4 regions of the Paenibacillus sp. GD4 genome follow, and region 4 is predicted to be linked to each of the others. Evidence: riboswitches for the same ligand, from Rfam matches in the RefSeq annotation. Region 4 holds a riboswitch; each other region holds the start of a gene.
The links. A riboswitch is a leader RNA that binds a small molecule or an ion and turns the genes downstream of it on or off. The one in region 4 is predicted to bind cyclic di-GMP.
Positions count from the first base shown of each region.

Region 1: another riboswitch for cyclic di-GMP. It lies ahead of RAC89_RS16050 (C40 family peptidase); the one in region 4 lies ahead of RAC89_RS20785 (C40 family peptidase).
Region 2: another riboswitch for cyclic di-GMP. It lies ahead of RAC89_RS15360 (chemotaxis protein CheW); the one in region 4 lies ahead of RAC89_RS20785 (C40 family peptidase).
Region 3: another riboswitch for cyclic di-GMP. It lies ahead of RAC89_RS24575 (methyl-accepting chemotaxis protein); the one in region 4 lies ahead of RAC89_RS20785 (C40 family peptidase).

Region 1 is NZ_JAVCYK010000001.1:3,317,491-3,321,803, forward strand. Features, by position in the region: gene RAC89_RS16030 (molybdopterin molybdotransferase MoeA) at 1-66, shown strand, start outside; gene RAC89_RS16035 (YjcZ family sporulation protein) at 127-222, opposite strand; gene RAC89_RS16040 (class I SAM-dependent methyltransferase) at 367-1,089, shown strand; gene RAC89_RS16045 (nucleotidyltransferase domain-containing protein) at 1,103-1,813, shown strand; cyclic di-GMP riboswitch class I at 2,289-2,387, shown strand; gene RAC89_RS16050 (C40 family peptidase) at 2,517-3,461, shown strand; gene adhE (bifunctional acetaldehyde-CoA/alcohol dehydrogenase) at 3,628-4,313, shown strand, end outside.
Region 2 is NZ_JAVCYK010000001.1:3,202,602-3,206,914, forward strand. Features, by position in the region: gene RAC89_RS15345 (deoxyguanosinetriphosphate triphosphohydrolase family protein) at 1-345, shown strand, start outside; gene RAC89_RS15350 (3D domain-containing protein) at 535-1,236, shown strand; gene RAC89_RS15355 (hypothetical protein) at 1,248-1,439, shown strand; gene RAC89_RS15360 (chemotaxis protein CheW) at 1,517-1,951, opposite strand; cyclic di-GMP riboswitch class I at 2,025-2,110, opposite strand; gene RAC89_RS15365 (RNA polymerase sigma factor) at 2,284-2,871, shown strand; gene RAC89_RS15370 (anti-sigma factor family protein) at 2,873-3,349, shown strand; gene RAC89_RS15375 (hypothetical protein) at 3,346-4,313, shown strand, end outside.
Region 3 is NZ_JAVCYK010000002.1:289,682-293,994, forward strand. Features, by position in the region: gene RAC89_RS24565 (endonuclease/exonuclease/phosphatase family protein) at 1-793, shown strand, start outside; gene RAC89_RS24570 (Ig-like domain-containing protein) at 766-1,521, shown strand; cyclic di-GMP riboswitch class I at 1,632-1,720, shown strand; gene RAC89_RS24575 (methyl-accepting chemotaxis protein) at 1,802-3,949, shown strand; gene RAC89_RS24580 (AraC family transcriptional regulator) at 4,029-4,313, opposite strand, start outside.
Region 4 is NZ_JAVCYK010000001.1:4,385,828-4,390,140, forward strand. Features, by position in the region: gene RAC89_RS20775 (hypothetical protein) at 1-178, shown strand, start outside; gene RAC89_RS20780 (PASTA domain-containing protein) at 287-1,483, opposite strand; cyclic di-GMP riboswitch class I at 1,769-1,857, shown strand; gene RAC89_RS20785 (C40 family peptidase) at 1,960-2,901, shown strand; gene RAC89_RS20790 (LLM class flavin-dependent oxidoreductase) at 3,182-4,313, shown strand, end outside.

The DNA of each region.
Region 1 (4,313 bases), 1.1 Mb from region 4:
CCTGCAGGCGGGCAAGCCCCTCCCCGCGGAGCCTTGGTTCGCGTGCTTCAGCTGGCGGAAGCTTAAAAGAAGGCAGGAAAGAGCGTCGGCCGAAGTGGTCGACGCTCTTAATCGTCCCTGTGTCATTTAGACAAAGAAACCTGCGGACAAAATGATGACCAACAGGATGTAAAGCACAAGGATCGCTGCTGTGGAAGAGCGGTAGCCTGCAACTGCACTCATGTCTATCACCTCCCTGACGTTTTCTACAACAGCATATGGAGCCGCTTATGAATTGTTTGGACGGATGCCCTGAGGCAATCGCCCAAACCATCTCCTCGCTCCGCGCATTTACTTATTAGTAGTGTGCGAAGGAGAGGATTAACCTTGAAATATTTAGATATGTTAACGCATTTGGGAATAGGCAGCGCCCATCCCGGAGGATTCGCTTTTACCTTAAAAATGCTGGATACCATTCCGCTGCAGCCGGGCAGCTCCATTCTGGAGGTTGGGTGCGGAACAGGCCGTACAGCATGTCTGCTTGCACAAAAGGGCTTTCAAGTATATGCCGTCGACTTGCGACCGGGGATGATTGAGAAGGCGAAAAAGCGCAGTGAATTGCAGCAGGTGAAGGTAGATTTTGCGGTAGGCGATATTTGCCGGCTTCCTTTTGGGGACAATCAATTTGATCTTGTCCTTGCCGAATCCGTTACCAACTTCGCGGATGCATCGGCAGCCGTTTCGGAATATTACCGTGTGCTGAAGCCCGGGGGGATGTTATATGACAGTGAAGTGATCCGCCTTCACGATGTGACGGGAGGCATTAAAGACGAACTGGTGGAATTTCTAGGCATTGCCCAACTGCTATCTGCAGAGGAATGGGGAGCGATTCTGGAAGCGCAGGGCTTCACCGACATTCGTCTCTCCGTCTCCCCTATGGAAGAGCTGTCGGCGCAGGATGACCTAAATCATCCGGATGAGCATCAAATCGTAAGTGAAGGTGCCTATATTGACGCTTCCGTATGGCACACCTCGCTTACGTATACGGACATGATGGATCAAAGCAGAGACTTCCTGGGTTCAGCCGTTCTTGTGGGGTCGAAGGGATAAGATGGCGGGCCGAGTGTCTTCCCTGAAAGCGGCGGAATGGTTTCTTGAGAAGCAATTTCCCGAATGCAATGCAGCCATACTTGCCGGTAGTGCCGTGAAAGGCATGGACACCTCGGATTCCGATCTGGATCTGGTTATCCTGGATGAATCGCGGTCGTATCCGTTCCGCAAAACGTACACCGCCCACGGCTGGTTGATTGAGGCATTCGTGGTTACCCGCGACAGCTTTCCTATGTTTATCGAGGCGGCAGCCGAGTCGGGACTTCCGTCGATACTGCGTATGTGCACCGAAGGAGCGGTTCTGCGGGATGACGGTTCGGCGGCGGAGCTTATCGGACTGGCACGGGATGCGCTGCAGGCCGGACCCTACGAGTGGACTACGCAGCAGCTGAGCGATGCCAGGTATGACATCACAAATGGCTTGCTTGATCTGCAAAGCAGCAGGGATCGAGCTGAGAGATTGTTTATTGCTGGGAAACTGATCGGTTCTGTGCATGAATTTGTATTAAGAGCTAACCGGCAATGGATAGGAGACGGGAAGTGGGCCTTGCGTATGCTGCGGAGGTTCGACGAAGAGCTGAGTAATTCGTTGGTCGCTGCGCTGGAACAGTTATACCGCAAGGATGAGCATGAGCCGGTCATACAGCTGCTACATGAAGTGCTGCGTCCGTACGGCGGACTGCTTACCGAGGGATACAGCGAAGGATGCTGGGAGGAAGAGTAGAGGCTGGGGGCAGGTATGGGGAACTATATAGATCAGGTCTAAAAGAGGATTTAATTCCAACCGGCCCTTCGATAGATACGACTTCAAGGATATAAACTCCTAAATTTAAAGGTATAATATGGTAACCGGCGAATGAAAACACGGCTACTGCATTTTTATTGATACGAATGACCTCCCCTTAAAAAAGAAACGGGATACGAAATGTCCGAATGTATAGGACCAATAGTCTATATTTCTCTAACCTCCCCTAAGGATCCCTGCTGCCCAATGCTGTAAATCTCCAGGAACGACAAGCGCCGTGAAATCAACGAACTTCTCAAGCACTTGGAGTCCTTATAAGTCCCTTACAAAAATTAACATGAGCACAATAGGCAATAAAACTTAAATATTCCATGGAAAAAAATACGCATTTGGACACATGCCGGAAAAATATTGTCGAATTATACTCAGAGTATGCAAAGCATTTCCACTTTCCGTCCCGAAAAGGCAAACCTGATGAAAATCAGCGGCGCAAAGCTATAGGGGCTACGAAGAACGCCGGTTTCGGTGTTCTTCTTGCCAGCCAGCTGTCGAACGATCGAAGGAAAGAGGACCTCCGCAAGACGTCTGCGCGCGGCGTTGCAGCGGAAGATTCTTTTTTTACATCGTTCCCTAGGCAACTCCGGATCGGGTAGGACATTCTAACAACTCGGGGGAATTAACGATGAAAAAAATGTGGATCGCCGGCTTAGCCATGCTTATGATGTGTATGCTTCTGGTTCCGATGCAGGCGGCGAAGGCCGCCGAGACCGTTACCAAGCTTAAGGCGACGAAAAGCGTCAGTTTCCGGGACAAGCCGTCCACCTCAAGCAATGTCATGCGCTACCTCAAAGCCGGTGAAGTGGTAACGGCCTTGCAGCTGGTCAATCCCAATTGGTATCAAATTCAGGATGCTCAGGGTTTGACTGGGTACGTCAGCTCCAGCGGCACTTACATTGATGTTTTATCGAATGCGGAAGTGATCGCCAAAGTGAATTTCCGTACGCAGCCTTCGACTTCGTCTTCGATTATCCGCTCCTTGCCGGTGGGGGAGGGTCTTTATGTCATCGAGAAGGTGAATGCTTCCTGGTACCGGGCGGAGGATGCCTCTGGAGTGAGCGGCTACGTAAGCGCAGGTTCGCAATATCTGGCAACGGATTTCTCCGTTACCGGTGTGATCCTGCCTATGGCGGAGCGGGTGGAGAGCATTATCAATTCCGGTACGGCTTACTTGGGAACTCCTTATGAATTCGGCTCTACCCGTTGGGAGGATTCCACCTTCGATTGCTCTGATTTCATGCAGACGATCTTCTGGCTCGGCGCAAGAACGGTGCTCCCGAGTGATTCTCAGGCACAGGCGGACTTTGTGAGGGGCAAGGGCAACCAGGTAAACGATTGGAGCCAGCTGAAGCGCGGCGACCTGATGTTCTTCATGTCCTACAAAGGCTCCAGTGCTTCGGATTACCAAGGGATCAACAAGTCAACGGAGCCGGTTACGCACGTAGGCATTTATCTCGGGGACGGCCAAATGCTGCATACGTATTCGGTCGCTTCGGGCGGCGTACGCATCGATTCGATTAGCGGAACCCAGTGGAACAACCGGTTTTTGTACGGCGGTTCGGCGTATTGATTCGAGCAAGGTACATAGGATGTGAGAAGGATCACCTGAGGGTGGTCCTTTTCTTTTTTGTGCAGGAAAAAAATATTTACGGTGTGAGCAACTTCATAGTTCTTTCCTTGTGAAAAAAGTAACATAGTGATCAGGAAGGATCATTTCTATAGAGGAGTGGATGGAGATGGCAGTAAACAAAGCACGGCAGGAGACGGAAAGGGCGGAGAACGTGTCCGTCCAGCAGCAGGTAGACCGGCTTGTGGAACGGGCCAAGGCGGCACAGCAGGAGTATATGAGCCTGGATCAAGACGCGATCGACCGCATTGTGCAGCAGATGGCGCTCGCCGGGCTAGACCGGCACATGGCGCTTGCGAAGCTGGCAATAGAGGAGACGGGACGCGGGGTATACGAGGATAAGATTACGAAAAATATTTTTGCGACGGAATATATTTATCACAGTATCAAGTATGCCAAAACGGTCGGCGTTATCGAGGAAAACCCGTATGAGAACTTCAGTGTCGTAGCGGAGCCGGTTGGTGTCATTGCAGGGGTGACGCCGGTGACGAACCCGACTTCAACTACGATGTTCAAGTCACTGATTGCTGTCAAAACGAGAAACCCGATCGTATTCGCGTTTCATCCGTCGGCGCAAAAGTGCTCCGTGGCGGCTGCCGCCGTTGTTAGGGATGCGGCTGTAAAAGCCGGCGCGCCGGAGGATTGCATCCAATGGATCGAGACGCCCTCCGTCGAGGCGACACAGCTGCTGATGAACCATAAGGATGTCGCGTTGGTCCTGGCCACGGGGGGATCCTCGATGGTGAAATCCGCCTACAGCACTGGCAAGCCGGCACTGGGAGTCGGTCCGGGCAA
Region 2 (4,313 bases), 1.2 Mb from region 4:
GTCACCTTCGTGCGCGACGGTCAGCAGGATCTGGAGCTGCTTCGGACGATGGAGATTCTTAAGAAGCTTGCCTGGGTGACGCTGATTAAGGATTTTCGCGTCCAGCGGCTGCAGAAGCGCAGCGAGATTATGCTCCAGCAGCTGTGGGACAGCTTCAAGCATTATGAGACCGGCCGGCTGATTCTGCCGCCGGATTGGAGCGAGAGCTACGAGCAGCATAAGGAGAAGTGGTCTTGGCCGCGGCTGGTGGCGGATTACATCTCCGGCATGACGGATGCGTATGCGGACAAAGTGTACGCTGAGCTGTTCGCCAGCCGTTCCGGCTCGATCTACGAAATGGACTAAAGGGCCAGGCCGTCTATGAAATAGTGAAGCCGCATTGAGGAAAGCCTCGCTTTCTTTCGATGCGGCTTCTTTGGATTTCGCAAGGGAGATACACCCTCCTCGGGTTAAAGCAGGTTTAGAATCTAGTAATTCGGGCAACTCTAGTTACTAGTCATAGGAACCTACTTTTTTTCGAGGAGGAGTTAGAAGATGAGAACGACAATGCGAAAGTGGACGATCATGGTGGCTATTGTGGTATTATTAAGTGTGAATTCTAGAGCGGATGCATATATTGAAATGGAAGATGTTATGCGCAACGAAATTTTGGAATCGGGGTATTTGCCATATGGTCTGGCCATGCTGGAAGAAGAGCCTCCGGCACCTGAGGAGGAGCGGAAGCCTGTCGTTCCGGAAGCCGTCAAATACCAGGTGAACCGGGGAGATACATTGTACAAGATCGCCCGCGATTTCGGCATCAACGTACAATTGCTGGCTGCAGCGAACGGGATTCAGAATGCCAATGCTCTGCGTATAGGGCAGGAGCTGGAAATCCCGGCTATCGGAGGGGAGCTGGAGCTGCCGGCCGGTGAGGCTAAGGTGATCAAGAAGGTGCTTAGCTCCACTCTGACAGCTTATACGGCTGGGGTGGAATCGACGGGCAAAACGCCTTCCAGCCCCGCCTACGGCATCACCTACAGCGGCAGCAGGGCGACGGAAGGGCGTACGGTAGCAGTAGATCCGAACATCATTCCGCTCGGTTCACTGGTTTATATTGACGGTGTAGGCGTCCGTCAGGCGGAGGATACCGGCTCGGCGATCCGCGGCGCCAGAATCGACGTCTACATGGAGGACGTAAAGCAAGCAAGGCATTTCGGCGTGAAGAAGAATGTCAAGGTATATGTGTTGTCGTAAGGAAGCTGAAGATGAAGCTGAAGGAGCAGTGCTGTGTGAACCCGGAACAACAGAAGGAAGCCGTTGTGGACACGTACATAGAGGATTACGAGGAGTTCGTAGATGAGGACGACCGCTGGAGACCGAGCCCCGTCGGCAATTCGGGCAGGCAGAAGGACCGCAGGCATGCCGTCAAGCCGCCGGAGCAAGGAAGGAAGCGGTGAGGAAACAAAAAAAGCAGCCCCGTCATCCCTCGAAGGGAAGATGGGGCTATTTCCTGTTGGAAGCGCAAATGCACGGTTTAGTGATATTCTTGAAACATGCCGTTCAAGCTGAGGATGCCGATGAGGCCGGTAGGTGAAAAACCAATGCCGGACAAGCAGTTCGAGCTTACGGAGCCTAGCTGCTCCGGCGGAGGCTGAATATCCGTAAACCGGGTCACCTTGTTGACGCGATCGACGATCATGCCGACCGTTTCCTCTCCGAGACGAACGATAATAATGCGGGTGGCTTTGGTAACAGCCTCTTCGGGAAGGCCGAAAAGCAGGCAAAGACTCACGATGGGGATGATGTACCCCCGTATGTTAATGACGCCTTTCATGTAGCTCTGCGCTTGCGGGAGTCTGGTAATGCTCTGCATTTTGATGATTTCATGAATGTCTTGAATCGGGAGAGCATAGGGCTCGCTCCCAAGGCTGAATTCGACATACTGCTCCTGTTCCATGGCTTGCATCATTTCCCCTCCTAAGCTTGATAAAAAGAAAAACTGCCCTTAACGCAGGGGCAGTTCCTCGTACAAAGCTCTCCCCAATGGCAGCCCGGCTGCCTTGGCGTCACTCGCTTTAGGCCCGTAGCTTTGCGTCCCCTCCTTTCGGCGGGTTTGCCTTTTTCATTCAGTTAGAAGTCAGTCATTCGACATAATTCGAGTTATACCTTGAGTATACCACGATTTTTGTCGAAATCTAGCATTTATTTTGGTGACATAGCAGCAAGGATTACGTTTTCTGTGTAAGATGATGATGCTTAAGGCACATTTTTTTTGCTAAGCTGCAGTGATTCCCTTCGTACATGACGTCTATATACCTGGAGAGGAGGGGGAGAGTCATCACAGAGGAGCAAAGGATCGCGCAGGCAGCGTCCGGGGATCGGGAAGCGTTCAGGCATCTGGCCCTGCAATACGGACCTTACCTGTATCAAGTTGTATATGGCGTGCTTCAATCGCCGAAGGATGCCGAGGATGTGACGCAGGAGGTGCTGCTCAAAATGCACTCTGCCCTCCCTCAGTATCAGCAGCAAGGGTTCAAGACTTGGATTACTCGTATAGCGGTAAACAAAGCGATCGACTTTAAGCGTTCAAGGCAGCGCAAACGCGAGGAGCTGACGGACGACGTTGAAATGCTGCTGGACGCGCCGGCGACTGTGCCGACCAGCGCGGTCGAGAAGCACGTATTAAGCAGGGAGCAGCGTGAGCAGGTTCGAAGCTCGATCCGGCAGCTGCCCGAGGCTTACCGGGATGTAGTGGTCGCCTTTTATATTGAGGAAAAAAGCTATCAGCAAATTGCATTGGAGCAGAAGCTGGCGCTCAAAACCGTAGAATCCAAGCTGTACCGGGCCAAGCAGTACATGCGCAGAACATGGAAGGAGGAGGACCACTAGAATGACGCACCCAACAAGAGAACAATGGCTCGACTATGCAGGCGGCCGAATGACCGAAGAGCAGCGGGAGCACTGTGACTTGCATCTTGCCCAGTGTGACGAATGCTTGATGCTGTATATGGATTGCCTTGGTGCAGTGTCGAATGAGATGCCTCAGCTGGCGGATCCGGCCGAACTGACCGAGCGGGTGCTGAAGCAGCTGCCGCCGGTCCTTGTACCGTCCGAGCCGCATCGTTCAAGGCTGTGGAGTCATCCGGTCTTTCACTACGCGGTTGCTGCTGCCATCACGCTGCTGCTTGTGAGCACGGGCATTTTTCAAGCTCTGCTGGGCAGCACCGGACAGCATGCGGTTGCCAGGGCTTCGTTGTACGATAACGAGTATGCCGCCCAGCAGTCCTTCTCCAGCCGGCTGCTGGATAAGACGGTGCTCGTCCTGGATTCCATTCAATCAAAAACAGAAAGAGGGGGTAAGCGATGAACCCGACAGTCCCACCCAAACATCCGATGGTTGCTTTTCTGCTTTCTTTTATTCCCGGGCTTGGCTTCCTGTATTTGGGGAAGCTGGGGAAGGGGCTGCTCTACGGCTGCGGCTTCTTCGGGCCTTTAGGCTTGCTGTTCCTTGCGCTCCTGCTGCGAAACGGGCGAGGCGCCGATGAGCTGCTTATCCTGCCGCTGTTCTCCGTCCTGATCGCCTTAATCAATCTGATCGATATGGCGCGGACGGTAAGCCGGGGTGCCCAGGCGGCTCACGGGGCTGGGGAGCATCAGAGGCGCGATCAGGATCGCGGCTTTACGATTGCGCTTTCCTTTATCCCGGGGCTGGGCCATCTTCAGCTTGGATTGATGCAGCGCGGACTATCTCTTTTGATCTCGTTTATCGGATTCGGAATGATGATCATTTTCATCACCGCGTGGACGAAGCAGGATGAGTTTCTCGCCTTCCTCGGCATTTTGCCTGTTTTCTGGATTTATTCCATGTTCGATGTCATTCAGCAGCTCAATCGTAAGGAACGGGGAGAGGAGCTTGCAGATCGCTCGGTATTCGAGGATTTTCAGGATAACCGCGAGGCAGGGAAGAGGAACAAGCTGCTGGCGACCCTGCTCTGCATGTTCCCGGGCGCGGGCCATATGTACCTGGGCTTTCAAAAGCGCGGCTTGCAGCTGATGGCGGCTTTCTTGTTCAGCATTTACATCATGGATGTGCTTCGCTTGTCGATTTTCTTGTTTCTTATTCCGATCCTATGGTTCTACAGCTTCTTTGACGGCCTCCAGCATATTTCGAAGCATGGCAAGGGAGACGTACAGGACGTGCCGATCGTTGACTGGCTCATTCATCATCAGCGCTGGGTAGGCTTCGGTCTGCTCGCGCTCGGCGCTTATTACTTGTTTGACCAGGTGATCCTTGGCATTCTAGAGCAAATGTTTCCGGGCGCGCGCATCAC
Region 3 (4,313 bases), on a different contig from region 4:
CGCAGAGGAGAAAACAGACGTGCATTTTCCTATAAAAATAATGTCCTATAACATTCATCACGGTGCTGACCCGTCCGATAATTACAATCTGGATAGAATAGCCGATGTCATCAGGCAGTCGGGTGCGGACATTGTCGGCCTGCAGGAGGTGGACCGTTATTATTCGAGCCGCAGCAATAACGAAGATACGATCCAACGATTGTCCGACTTGCTTGGCATGCAGTTCGCGTATGGGGCCAATCTGGACCGTCCGCCGTCAGAGCCGGGGCAGCCGAGAAGCCAATACGGCACTGCCGTTCTGAGCAAATACCCCATTGTGCAGAACCAGAATTATTGGCTTACGAGCTATGGTCAGGAGCAGCGTGGGGTACTCGAGACGACGATTGACGTTCAAGGGGTTCAGCTGAGCTTCTATTCCACCCACTTGGGACTGGATGCCATTCAGCGGAATACCCAGGCGGATGAAATATTAGCTATTATGGCGAAACGAAGCGGCCCCAAAATCCTTGTAGGCGATTTTAACGCGAGGCCGTATGCTCCGGAAATGAGCAAGTTCACCAAAGAGCTTCAGAACCAGTTCGCAGACCAGCCGAATGCGTTTACCATTGATTCGGTCAACCCGTCGGCCACGATTGACTATATCTTGGCCTCCAGCGACGTCATGCTCGGTGAACGTGAGAACGCCCGCGTCATTCAGACGCAAGCCTCCGACCATTTACCGATCGTCAGCAACCTGTACCTGAAAAGGCAGCTGCAGCAGTTACAGTGGACCAGACCGATGGGAAGGCGGTGATCGGGGAGCAGTACCCTCTGAAGGTTACCGGCAGCTATTCCGGCGGATTTACTAGTAACGTCACGAGCCATGTGAAATACACGGTATCCGATTCGTCAGTGCTGACCGTGAGCCCGGCGGGTATCGTCACACCGCTGAACCCCGGTGCGGCTGAAATTACGGCGACCTTGGACGGCATTAGCGCGTCATCTACAGTATATGTGATGAGCAACAACTCCCGGCTTGCCGCTATACAATTAGAAGGCGCCCCCCTGGCGGGCTTCGCGGCCGAGCTTCTGGAATATACCGTATATTTGCCGGAAGGCACAAGCAGCGCACTGCCGATTACAGCTGATGCTGCAGATGCTAAAGCCTCTATTGCCGTATCGCAGGCGGAAGGAGTTCCCGGTGCTGCCACAATTGTCGTCACGGCGGAGGACGGGGTGCACCTTACGACTTACCGTGTTTATTTCGAATGGAATACGATTGTTGGCATGGTCTTGAGTCCTGCTGACTGGAAAGCCGAGCCCGGCGAGGAAACCACTGTAACAGCTTACTTGCAGTATAAAGACGGCTCGCGGAAAGAAGCTCCGGAGAAAGTGAAGTTTGCCCATGGCGACGGTTCGGTTGCATCGGTTAACGCCCACGGACAGGTTAAGGCTCATCTTGCAGGCACTTCAAGCATTACAGCTACATTCGGGGAGTATGCCGCTGCTATGAACGTTGTGGTTAACGGCTCTCGAAAGTAGGTTGAACCCACGCCGGTCGTGTTATGTCGAAATTGTAAAAAAGTTTAACAGACCCCCTACCAATTTCCTACCGCATGAGTATATAATAAGAATCGACCTTAGGTAAAAAGACACGATACAGGCACACTTCGCGAAAGCGTTGGCCGCAAAGCTATAGGGGCTACAAAGGGGGAACCCTTCATGCCAGCCAGCTGCCGAATGTTTCAAGCCTCTTGCATTAAAGGAGACCGAAACACGCGGTTTCCTTTTTTTATTTTTCATGACGGAGGGAAATGACAGCATGGCAACCAACAGGACATCCCAAGGCATTGCACAGAAAGTAAGGGTATTTTTCGCACCGGGCGAATGGATCATGAACCGATTGAAGTATGTTAACAAATTTATCGTCATCGGTCTTCTTGTTATCGTTCCGCTATTGGTTCTAACGTTTCTGCAATACTCCAATGCGTCAACCGCATCATCCCATATCAAAGAGGAGCTGCGAGGCGTTACCTATGCGGATAGTCTTAAAGACCTGCTGATCGCTATGGATACGCGGCGCGCGCTCTTTAGCGGCATCATTCTTGGAGATGCCTCTTTACAAGAAAACGTGCCAAAAACCGAGGAAGCCATTCAGCAAGCTATAGTGTCCATAGAACAGCTCAACGGCGAAATGGGCGAGGATTTCAAAACAACGGAGCGATGGAGCGCTATCCTGAAAAAGTGGAACGAGCTCAAGAACAAGGGGACGGATCTTTCTCCTCAGCAAAGCCTTGATCAGCACGGCTCCATTCTAACGGACATTCGTTCTCTGATGACGCATATCACGAATTCCTCCGGTCTCGTTATTGACGGCGAAATAGGAAGCTACTACTTGATGGATTCGGCGCTTAAGCAAATGCCACTGCTGGCGGACCGCGTCGGCCGCGCCAGAGCTTTGGCGATATCCTTCACGGCTGCAAGATCATCCGGCATCGCTACACAGCAGACTCTTACAACTTTGTCTGAGCAAATCAAAACAACGCTGGAGACCATCAATTCGAACCTGATTATTACGGCGGACATCCACGAGCAAGCAGGATCGAAACTGAAGGAAGCTTATAATAACAATGCCGCGGAAACGTCAAAGCTGCTGGAATTCGTCAATCGGGTTACTTTGCTGGATGCTTCTTTCACCATGAAGCCGAAAGATACATACGCCAGCCTAAGCGGGTCAGTGGAGCTAACGTATAAGCAATATGAAACCCAAATGGAAGTTTTGAAGAGCTTGCTCCAGACAAGAATCGATGAAGCGAATATGCATAAGACAATTCTTGTTACGGTAGCTCTGCTGGTGCTGCTCGGTGTCATCTACTTGTTTATTTCGTTCTATGTCTCCGTTCAAAGAGCGGTCGGTGCTTTGGAAGCCTCGGCATCGGAAATAGCTGAAGGGAACCTGACGTTCCGTGTCCGATTGGAGTCAAGGGATGAGCTTGCCATTGTTGCAAATGCCTTCAATCGGATGGCGGATACGTTTAGGGAAACGATTCTTGCCGGTCAGCAGGCGTCCGAGCAGGTAGCTGAGTCGGCGGAGATGCTGACACGCAATGCACACGCATCTACCCAGGCAAGCAATCAAATTACGGAAGCAACCCAGCAAGTAGCCGCCGGAACCCACACGCAGCTGAAGGGGGCTGAGGAAACCTCCGTAGCCATGGAGGAGATGGCGCAGGGGATTCAGCGAATCGCTGAAACCTCCTCTACGGTAGCGGAAGCCGCAGCGACAGCCGGTGAGCAGGCGATAAGCGGTAACGAAGCTTTGCAGCAGGCGATTGGGCAAATGAACAAGATTCATGCTACGGTAGGGGAATCCGCCGCCGTTGTACAGCAGCTGGGTAAACATTCCGAGGAAATCGATTCGATCATCGGCGTCATCTCCGAAATCGCGGTTCAGACGAATTTACTTGCCTTGAACGCTTCCATCGAAGCGGCGCGGGCAGGGGAACACGGCGCCGGCTTTATGGTCGTAGCTTCCGAGGTCAAGAAGCTGGCAGAACAGACGAAGCAATCGGCGGGACAAATTACCGAGGTGATTCGGGAGATACAGAAGCAAACCGGCGGAGCCGTCACACGGATTATGTCCGGTGTGGAGGAGGTTGAGCTGGGCAAACAGGTCATCGGGCAAGCCGGCAGTATGCTTGAGCGGATCGTTGCTTCCGTACAGCAGGTGTCCGATCAGATCCAGGAGGTATCCGCAGCCGCGCAGGAGATGTCCGCCGGTACGGAGCAGGTGACCGCTTCGATGGCAGAGATGGTGACAACCTCCCGCAACGCCGCCGATCATGCCTTGCAGGTGTCATCCTCCTCGCAGCAGCAGCTTGCTTCGATGCAAGAAATTTCCGCTTCCTCCGACGAACTGGCACGTATCTCTCAGAAGCTGCGTTCCGTGATAACTCAGTACACCGTATGATATTAGCGTAAGAATAACCGCTCTCTGAAATAGGGAGCGGTTATTTCCATTGTAGACGATTGCCTTGTAACGTGACGGCTTAATGCAATCCTGCGATGCCTTTCAGCTGCCGCTCCCGGTACTGTCTTGGCGTCATGCCGCGTATGCGCAGGAACGCGCGGGAGAAGGTGGAAAATGAGGAGAAGCCGGATTCATAGGCGACCTGTGAAATCGGCAGCTCGGAGGATATCAACAGGCTGCAAGCATGCCGTACGCGCAGCTCATGCAGCAGATCGACGAAATGGATGCCGTAGGCTTCACCGAACAGTGTGCTGAGCTGGGACGGATGGACGCCGAAGCGTTCGGACAAGGACGTCAAGGATAA
Region 4 (4,313 bases):
GCTGGAGCTGGAGCGGCGAACCGCATACAGCTGGGAGCAGCGCTTGCTGCAGCCGGAGCAAGATATTCTGAGGGTCACGATGCAGTACAAAAACAAAATCAATGAGTCCCATGTCGACCAAGTGGGTGCCGTGCTGGCCCATTTCTTATCGACGGTGGCGGCAATAGCTGCGAAGTAGCCGAGAAGGCTTGCGGTAAACACAATAAGGCGGAGGAAGCTTACATAAGCTTTCAACCGCCTTATTATGCTTCCATGGCAAACGTGCGCAGGGGCGCTTTTATAGCAGTTAAGGCTTCCCTTTGCTGATCCAGAAGGTAACGCGGGTCCCCTTATCCACCGTTTCGCCGGGCTGGGGCTCCTGCTTGAACACTTTACCGGCCGGCTGCTCGTTGACTTCGAGGAAATAAGCGTATTTCAACCCGGAGGAAAGCGCCAGCTTCTCCGCCTCTTCCTTGCTAAGCCCCTTAAGGGCGGGCACCTGAACCGGTCCGTCTCCGGCCGGAGGGGCAGGCTTCGGCTCGGGAGCGGGCTTCGGCTGTTCTTGCACCGGGTTCTCCTGAACCGGTGGCGTAGCTTGCGTGACGGCGGGCTTTCTCTCGTCTGAAGCAAGCATTTTCCCTACGGTCTCGAACAGTAAAGCAAATACGCCGATAAAAACGACAAGTCCGATCACGCCGGCCGTAAGGCCGATCCACATTTTTTTACCGAAAAAGGAGCTCCAGCCCCTCTTCCTGACGGGTTCCTCTTCTTCGTATTCTTCCGTTTCTTCTACTGACGCGACCTCCGGGTCACCTGTGCCGGACAAGGCGTCCTGGAGACTGCGTATCCAGGCGGCCAGCGAGGTTTGCTCCTGCATGGTGCGCTGGGCCGCCTGGACCAGAATGCTCCGGGCCGATTCCTGTACTCCGAGCTCCGCCAATGCCGCGGCAAGGCGAACCCGGAAAGGTTCGGGGTTCTCCGGGACATGGGAGGATCTGGTAACCAGCTGGAAAAACAATCGGCAAAGCTCCTTCGCGGGGCGCTCCTTTGCCGTTCCCTTATCCCATGAGTGAATGATGTTCAATTTGCCGTCATGCCGGAGCCATAAATTTTCCGCCCGTAAGGAAAAATCCAACGGGCGCCGCTCCAGCACGTCCTGAAGGTCGTGTCCCAGCTCGACCAGCAGCTTGACGATCTGCTCGAAGGAAAGTGTATGATGCTCGATCAACCGGATCAGCGGTTCTCCCTTCTCGTAGGGCAGAATGATGGATACCTGCTCAGCGGTAACCTCCGCATCCAGAACATGCAGCAGGGAAGGCCAGGCCGTATGCCCGCCTTTGCCCAATTCCTCTATATACTCCTGTGCCGGGTAGCTGCCGCTAAGCTTGACGATGAACACGAGAACCTGGCGGCTCAGCGCGAGGTCCCGTCCCTTGTACAGATGCCCGTTATGCAGCGCAATCAAGGGCTCCTGCAGCTCGTAACGAGTCCATCGTTTCTCCATAGTGTAGACCTCCCGTGGATAGTTTCTTTTCATACTATTCGAAGCAACGGGCGATTTTTACGGAATCTTTGTGAAACAATTTTAAACATTTTGCAATTATCGGGTGAGGCTGTGAGCGTTGAACCGCTCTAAGCTGTGAACTATATTATATTTCCATTATATTACAAGGGGTCAATAGGGCTTCAAGCCTTGTTTTCCCATGGGAAATGATGCATCGTTTCGACTATTTTCGATCGGTACCCACTCAAACTATAATAGAGTCACGAAATGATTTAAGTTAACCTCTCACGATAATGGCAAAGCCGGCGAAAGCCGGTGACGCAAAGCTACAGGGGCTTCGGTTGATCGTTCAACCATGCTCGCCAGCTGCCGAAGGATCTAGGGAACCCGGGATAACCCTCTTTCTTCAACGGCTGGTAAGGAGAGGGTTCTTTTCTTTTCCATTCCAAACCCAAAGACACGGAGGTTATCACAGCATGAAGAAGCAGCTTGCATCCTTATTGGTCTTACTCTTTATTGTACTTTCCTTAGGTTCCGCTGTACAAGCGGAGGAAACGGTTCCCACTAAGGCACAAGCCGTAGCCGGCGTAAGCTTCCGGGACCAGCCGAGCACCTCAAGCCAGGTCATGCGTTATTTGAAGACAGGAGAGGTCGTTACCGTTCTTGATGTGGTAAATCCCTATTGGTACCGGATTCAGGATCAGCAGGGGACTATGGGCTATGTCAGCTCCAGCTCGAAGTACATAACGTTGATCAGCAATGCAAAAATTATTTATGGGGTCAATTTCCGGACCGGTCCTTCCACCGAAGCGTCCAAAATCCGGATGCTGTCTACAGGCGAGGAGGTTCTCGTTCTGGAGAAAATCAATGACAGCTGGTATAAGGCAAAGGATAAAAACGGCGTGGTCGGCTACCTCAGCAGCAGCAGCAAGTATATTACAGCAAATTTCTCGGTAACGGCCGTTGTGCTGCCTCTTCAGGAGCGAATTGAAAGTATCATACAAGCGGCTTCCGCTTACACCGGGACACCCTATGAGTTCGGTTCGGAGCGGTTCGATACGGCGACGTTCGATTGCTCCGATTTGGTGCAGCAAGCCTTTTGGGATGCTACCCGGACGGTTGTGCCGGGAGATTCCCGGGCCCAGGGCGATTACGTAAAGCAGGGCGCCGTTACTTCCGATTGGCGGCAGCTGAAGCGTGGTGATCTGATGTTCTTCATGTCCTATAACGGCTCAAGCGCATCCGATTACAGCGGCATTGACAAAACTGCCGAGACGATTACTCACGTAGCGATCTACTTGGGCGACGGAATGATGCTTCATACCTACTCACCTGAATCCGGCGGGGTTCGGACCGATTCGATCGCTGGACGTCACTGGGAATATCGGTTCCTATTCGGCGGGAGTGCAACCAACTAATGGATATCGTTTAGCGGGGTCCTTCGGGATCTCGCTATTTCCTTTTTATGCGAAGTTAGAAAAAAGATATTGACACTGCATGGGATACTGAACTATACTGAGCACAATAAAACACAGTAAACACATTGGAATTATAGTTAATATGTGTCTACCGGTTCACCGGAGGCTTCGCTTATCTTGCATCCTATTGAAGGAGCAGGTAAGAGGAGTCTCCTTTTTTTATCCCTTCTGAGTTGATCGTTGGGAATCCGTTCAAACATGTAAAGGAGAGTGAAATGTTATGACAAACAAGTCTCAGCAAGTGGAGTTCGGCTGGTTCATACCGACGACAGGCGACGGCAAATATATCGGGGTGAAGCCGGAAAGGGAATCTACCGCAGAGTACATGATTCAAGTAGCGAAGACGGCGGAGGAAGCAGGCTTTACTTTCGCACTCATCCCCACCGGGGGCTCTTGCATCGATTCTTGGGTAGTCGGCTCCGCCATCGCTGCCCATACCCGGAAGCTTAAGCCGCTTGTCGCATTCCGTCCGGGACTCATCGCGCCCGTCCTGGCGGCTCGCATGGCTGCTTCACTCGATTATATATCGGGAGGCCGGGCATTGGTGAATGTGGTGACGGGCGGCTCGCCGCAGGATCTTATCGCTACCGGAGATCCTCTGGCCCACGATCATGATGCCCGCTACGAACGAACAAGGGAATTTCTTCACATTGTGAAGGAGGTTTGGACGCAATCGAAGAAAAGCTCGGATAGCTTCCTAGCGTCGAATTCTACCTATGGAGGAGCGGAACGCGTACAGTTCCAAGGGAAGTACTTTCAGCTCGAGGACGGGGCGAGCTTGCCCGCACCGATCCAGAATCCGCACCCTCCCTTATATTTTGGGGGCAGCTCGGCTGCCGGGAAGCGAACTGCGGTGGAAACGGCCGACGTCTTTCTTATGTGGGCGGAGCCGATCGATTGGATACGCGAGCAGATTGCGGAGCTGGAGCAGCTTCGTGCGGAGCTGAAGCGGGAGAAGGGAATCGACAGAACGCTTCGTTACGGCTTAAGGGCACAGGTGCTTGTTCGGGAAACAGAGGAAGAGGCATGGCGTGAAGCGTGGGACATCATCAGTAAAGTGGAACGGAAGGCAATCGACAATTCCAATCAACGCTTTGCCACTACCGATGCGACCAACCAGAAGCGCCAAAACGAGCTGCGTGAGCTGTCGCGGGACCATGACTTTCTGCTCGCCCCGAACCTATGGGCAGGACTTTCTACAGTGAGGGGCGGCGGCTCGATGCTGCTCGTAGGCACACCGGAGCAGGTGTCCGATCGAATCCTGGAATACGTGGATTTGGGCATTTCCTCTTTTATTTTATCCGGCTACCCGAACCTGGAAGAAGCGCAAACGACAGGAGAGCTGCTGCTGC